2 linked regions of the Aureispira sp. CCB-E genome follow. The protein of the gene in region 2 interacts with the protein of the main gene of each other region in a pairwise test. Links are inferred from orthologs where the notes say so. Each region holds a gene or a part of one and is shown on either strand. Other genes may lie near its edges. The genes, in order: rlmB and tsaE.

Region 1 (3,149 bases), 1.9 Mb from region 2 along the record:
CCCCACCAAATCCTCCTTCGATTACACAAAGTCAAATAGTTGATGGAAATAGCCAGTTTGCTATAAACATTTATCAAGAACTAGTTGATGAAAATCAAAATCAAATGCTCTCTCCTTATAGTATTTCTACCGCATTAGGAATGGTTTATGCAGGAGCAGATGGCAATACAGCTACAGAATTGAAAAACGTAATGGGCTATGGCACCAACAACAATAACTTTCATCAAACATTTAATCAGCTGACCAATACCATTGAACAAAATGTGAGCAGTCCAACCAACAGTGAGGTAAATGTGGTCAATAAAATTTGGCGCAATACGAGCATGAGCTTCTTACCAGATTTCGAAAGCTTAATGAACAACGTCTATCTAGCTCCTGTTGTGGCAACAGATTTTACACAAAGTACTGCTGCCAAACAACAAATCAATAATTGGGTTAGCCAAGAAACCAATCAATTGATTCCTGAGCTACTTCCCAATGGTTTTATTACAGATCGAACAGCAAGTGTTTTAGTAAATGCTGTATATTTTAAGGCAGATTGGAATCACCAATTTACACCTGGAATGACTCAAACTCAATCGTTCAAAACTTCTTCTGGTACAGTTAATACAGACATGATGTCAGAATTAATTCCTACCAATGAATTAAAATTTACAGAAGATACCGATGCTGAAGTACTTGAGTTATTCTTCAAGGACAAACAAAGCTCCATGGTTGTTGTATTGCCTAAAGATCAAAATATTGGCATTAATAATTTTGTAAAACAAAAGCTATCTAAAACAAAAATAAACCAATGGTTTGATGATTTGGCGTATCCTACTCCTAACAATTCGAACTATAGTGTTCATATTCCTAAATGGGATTTTTCTAGCGACTTTGATTTGGTAAGCACCTTGGAAGATTTAGGTATTAACGAAGCTTTCTCTCCTGCAGCAGCTAATTTATCAAAAATGGCAGATGCTCCCTTATTTATTGATAAAATCAAGCACAAGACAGTCATTGCCACAGATGAAGGTGGTGTTGAAGCTGCTGGCTCTACAGCGGTTGGAATTGGGGTTACTAGTGTTCCTCCTGTGGCAAGAACAATCAATGCTAATCGTCCCTTTGTTTTTATAATAAAAGATACAGAAACAAACTCTATCCTTTTCATTGGACACGTACAAGACCCTAGTTAAGTTTTGTTCTTTTGTTAGAATTTATTAGTTTGGTTATTCATTTGTTATAAATGAGTAAAGCCCAAGTTCTTTTCAGAGCTTGGGCTTGTTTTTTTCTATTTGAATAAGAATAGTAAAATTCGTTTAAATATGTTGAATTCTTGCTGTAAACTTAAAGTTTGATACGTTGTCGGATAGCTTCATACAAAACAATTCCTGCAGCCACCGAAACATTAAATGAATCGGTTGTTCCCATCATAGGTATTTTAAACCAACTGGTTGCTTTTCTAAGAATGTGTGGGCGTACCCCTTCATCTTCTGCCCCCATTACAATCGCTGTTGGCATTGTCATATCCAACTCGTCTAACATTTCTTTTCCTCTCAAATCTGCTGCGACAACTTGTACACCATTCATCAACAAATAATCAATAACATTTCCTAAACTCGCAGTTCTACAAACAGGAATTTTGGACAAAGCTCCAGCAGAAGTTTTTAAAGCCTCTGCATTAATTTGAGCTGTTTTCTTAAAAGGAACAATCAAAGCATGTGCTCCCATTGCTTCCGCAGAACGGGCAATAGCTCCCATATTACGAACATCTGTAATGCTATCTAAAACAACAACCAAAGGCACTTCACCTTTTTCATAAATCAAAGGAAAAACATCCTCAATTAACTGGTATTCTATGTATGATAAGAACCCTAAAACTCCTTGATGGTTTTTCTGTGTTATGTTACTAATTCTATCCTTAGGCACAATGTGTAGAGGAATATTACGTTCTTTGCACAAAGTCCGTAGCTCTTTTTCATAGTCTCCCTTAACAGCTTGCGAAAGCATAATTTTATCAATGGACATTCCATTATGAATAGAATCCATAATTGGATGTCGCCCATAAATTAACTTGTCTTTATCTATATTACTTTTTTTAGCCTTTTTATAATGCATATTTTATTTAATTTTCATTCCACTCAAAGGTATTAATAACCTTTTCTAAATCCTCTTTTACAAAAGCAACGATTGGTGCCATAGAATCTGCATTGGGCTTGGTATTAAAATACAAAGAAGCCCATACGGCATGATTTAAACTATCGGTTAGCCTAAAATGATAGGGAGAAGCAACATCTCCATCAACACTAAAGGTGATTGCGTACAAGTTTCTGTCCTTGTCAATAAAATCTTCTGTAGTTCGTCCAGTTGCTTTTATATTGTGTTTTTCAGATAGTATATAAGAGTCCGATAGTACATCAAACAATTTTTGATCCACCGAGTCGCCCCCTATGTCTGTATACGTAAAGTGTATGCTTCCATACAAACTAGGCAACTGCATTGTAAACCAACATGGGTGCTTTGCAGCTTGGTTGATTAACATACTATCTTTTTCGAATTTCATATAGTCAGGATACTCAAAAGAAAAGGCACAGTAATCCTTATCAAAGGACACATAGTTACGTTCAGGATAAGTTACCTTAGGATACATTCTTGGCTTGGGTATTGGAATCCGATCTTCCGAACAAGCTATAGTAAGCATCAAAACAATAGACAAGAGCAATAAACGCATATTGGTTGGATTAATTTTTTTTTTAGCTAAAACAAGGCGATATAAATTTTTGCAACTTGCTTGTAGCTATCTAAGACGAATCTTTTTAACTGAAATTACTTTTCAGAAACGGAGGAAAGTAAGTCGATATTATCTGTTTCGGGCAAAACAATACGAATTTTTTCAATTCTTCGAGCACTAGCAGCCAGAGTTTTTAGTTGACAGTCCTTGCACATAATCGTGGTGTTAACCTTAGGCATTGTTCCATTCAGTACCAAAACCAATCCCGCAATAGTTTCTGCCCCTTCTCTTTGATCATCAAAAAAATCTGGTCTCAAATCCAATACACGACAAATTTCTAGTATAGGCGTACTTCCATCAAAATCGTAGGTATAATCATCAATTTTTTTATAGATTTTTTCTTCTACATCATCAAATTCGTCCAATATTTCCCCGACAA
Region 2 (3,144 bases):
GTCGTTAATATCGGGTAGAAACCCAGAACTGTTAATTGGCAAACACGTAGAGACAGCTCCTTTTCTGAAAATAAGCCCAGTGGAAATTATTTCAACAGGTTATATCTTGGTAGATGGTGGGGTGCCTACTTCCGTTTCTTATATGTCCAATACTCAACCCATTCCAGCCAATAAAGATAGTATTGCTGTTTGTACGGCTATGGCAGGAGAGATGCTGGGGCTAAAATTGATTTATATGGATGCAGGGAGTGGTGCTCAAAACCCAATTAGCACTTCTATGATAGAGTCGGTTTCGATGGCAACAGAGATCCCCTTGATTATAGGAGGAGGAATTAAAACACCCGAAAAAGCAAGTGCGAATGTAAAGGCAGGGGCAGATATTATTGTGGTCGGAAATGCTATTGAGAAGGATCCGCAGTTGATTTTAGAGTTGGCTGCTGCGGTACACGAAGGCTAGGAGACCAATCCTCAATATGTCTCTTTTGTGAAGATAGATGAGTTATAGAGATAAAAGTAAAGCACATACTGTTTGAGTATGTGCTTTTATATCTTATCTATCAGGGCAAACAAAAGCTTACTTTTTCTTAGGCTTTAAAGCCTTTCTTAACTTCGCTGTGTTAACAGAATCAGAAAGAAGTTTACCTGCTTTGAATTTAACAGTAACTTTTTCATCAATCGGCACAGGTTTACCCGTACTAGGATTTACACCTGTTCTAGCTGCACGATAAGAAGTGCTCAATGTGCAGAAACCGACCAAAGTAACTTTGTCACCTTCTTTTAGTGCATCTTGAATTGAATCTAGAGTAGCATCTAATGCAGCAGCAGCATCTGCTTTTTTCAAGCCAGCTTTCTGTGCAATTTTGTCGATCAAATCTCCTTTGTTCATAATAGTAAATGATTTATAATTTGGATGACAAGCAAAAATTAGGATGTTTTTAATTAATGCTTAAAAATTAAGTACTTACAAATGTATACTCTTTTGCTGTATTTTACAATTTTTGTCTTAAAAAAACGCTATAAACGCTTTGTTTTCTGCTCTTTGAAAGACTCTTAATGTTTCAAAAATTAAAAAATACGCAAAAAAAAATCTTTAACAAAATATTTGCTAAAGACTTTTTAGTTGGCCCACTAGGGCTCGAACCTAGAATGACAGAATCAAAATCTGCTGTGTTACCATTACACCATGGGCCAAAAATGAATGTTTGTAGAACAAGACATTCTTATATAACGCTTTTAGGAAAGTTAGTTGGCCCACTAGGGCTCGAACCTAGAATGACAGAATCAAAATCTGCTGTGTTACCATTACACCATGGGCCATTACTTCCTTAAATGCGAATGCAAATATAATTGTTGTTTGCTGAACAAACAAACTTTTGAACAAAAAATTTTGCTTTTTTTTAGAAAAAAAATACGTGGCAAAACTTTTCTGTCTAAGAACGAATACTTTAGAGTGGTTCCTTATTCATAATAAATATCAAAGATTCTATTTTCGGATTCGTCAACAGATATTTTAATCCATAGAGCTGATTCAGGAAAATAGTTTTCTATGATGCTTGGCCACTCAATAAAACAATAACTATTATCATCTAAAAGTTCCATCAACCCAATAGAAAATGCTTCTTCTTCTGACTTTAGTCGATACAAATCGACATGATAAATGGTCGCTTGTGGAGCTTCATATTGATTGATGATCGAAAATGTAGGGCTAGAAGTTAAATCTTTGACACCCAAATTACGACAAAGTTGTTTGATAAATGTTGTTTTTCCAGCTCCTATTTGCCCTAAAAAGGCTACTTTTTTTCTAGTTTTTATAATAGGAGTCAATGCCTTTACAATAGCATCTAATTGGTCAATAGAATTGGCTACAAATTGCTGTCTCATTTCATTTTTTTTGACAAGAAAGATAAGAGCAGGTTAAAATTCATGTTTTTCAATTTGGATGCACATGAGTTGATTTTAGTGCCTAACAAAACAGTTGATAGGGGCAAAAAGCTTGAAGACAGAATTTAAACAGGCTCAAAGGCAAAGATAAAAAAAGGTAGCATTCTAAAAACAAGAATGCTACCTTCTGTGAGGTAAAAGTTGTATTTTCTTAGTTAAGGTACCAAAAGCAAACGATTACCTTTTAAAACGTATATTTTAGTAGTACTTGGACATCATTGTTGCGCAATTGATTGGGAACTTTCAATGCTTGATGACTCGCACCTGTCGCTTCAGAATGAACTGGTACGATCAATTCTCCATCATTTGTCAATGCATTGATATTGTATTGAGGATCGTTCCCTGCATCTATTGTTGCGCTAACTTCTTCATTATGCATGCTTGATGCTTTTTGAGTTAAGTTGATTAAGCCAAGGCTGTATTGTATGCCCATAGACCAGTGCTCATTAAAACAATATTCCATACCCAACAAAAGACTAAAGTCAAATTCACTAATTCCCATTTCTGCATTCGACAAATTGTTTAGGTCAGGATTACCTGTTTCAACATTCATCAGCCATGCTCCTTTGACACCTGCTTGTAGATTGTACTTAGGGTGTGGATGAAATTGATAAACCAAAGGTACTTCTAAAAGATCAATTCTTTGAATAGATGGTTCTGGTTTTGCGTAGGGCATATATGTTGTTGGATCGGTTACTTTTTTGCTAGAATTTTGAGTTAAATTCCCCATGCTTTTGTATTGAACACCTGTTTGTATTCCGTGGTGTTTGGCAATGCGATAAGAAGCGCTAACTCCAGCAAAAGGCATGACAGAAAAATCTTTTGTAGCACCATATAGTTTGGCACTAGCACCACCAAATACAGCTGCTTTTAAAGGCGATTTTTTAGTGTTTAATTCATCTCCAATACCAAAATTACCAATCGTATTTTGCTTTTCCATCATCTTACGCTTTTCTTGAAGGGCGCGTAATGGAGTGGTTGAATATTGGTAAATAACCTCTGTACGAGTTGTTTTTACTTTTCGTTTCTTATTTGTTGCTACTGTTGTTTGATTAGTCTCTAAAAGATCAGTTGCAAGAGGCGTTTCATTTTTCTTCTCTTGTTGTGAAGTTGTATTAGGAGTAGAAACATTGGCAACAGTTGGTGCTGTTGTCGTTTTTTTAGTACTTGTTGCAGGGCTTGTTGAAGCTACTACAGCCGATT

What was found.
Region 1: the proteins of tsaE (region 2) and rlmB interact in binary tests that used the Escherichia coli proteins (3 or more experiments, as listed by UniProt). The link is inferred for Aureispira sp. CCB-E from one-to-one orthologs.

What each region holds. Positions count from the first base shown.
Region 1 is NZ_CP133671.1:11,153-14,301, forward strand. The notes cover bases 213-3,024. They hold rlmB (23S rRNA (guanosine(2251)-2'-O)-methyltransferase RlmB), read right to left. Parts: upstream 2,098-3,024; coding sequence 1,327-2,097; downstream 213-1,326. Other genes in these bases: QP953_RS00055 (serpin family protein), read left to right, coding at 213-1,175; QP953_RS00065 (hypothetical protein), read right to left, coding at 2,105-2,710; gldE (gliding motility-associated protein GldE), read right to left, coding at 2,806-3,024. Also shown: more of QP953_RS00055, read left to right, coding at 1-212; more of gldE, read right to left, coding at 3,025-3,149. UniProt on the Escherichia coli protein: Specifically methylates the ribose of guanosine 2251 in 23S rRNA.
Region 2 is NZ_CP133671.1:1,906,914-1,910,057, forward strand. What follows is about bases 171-2,977. They hold tsaE (tRNA (adenosine(37)-N6)-threonylcarbamoyltransferase complex ATPase subunit type 1 TsaE), read right to left. Parts: upstream 1,882-2,977; coding sequence 1,459-1,881; downstream 171-1,458. Other genes in these bases: QP953_RS07195 (geranylgeranylglyceryl/heptaprenylglyceryl phosphate synthase), read left to right, coding at 171-457; QP953_RS07200 (HU family DNA-binding protein), read right to left, coding at 575-886; QP953_RS07220 (porin family protein), read right to left, coding at 2,126-2,977. In the rest of the region: more of QP953_RS07195, read left to right, coding at 1-170; more of QP953_RS07220, read right to left, coding at 2,978-3,144. UniProt on the Escherichia coli protein: Required for the formation of a threonylcarbamoyl group on adenosine at position 37 (t(6)A37) in tRNAs that read codons beginning with adenine.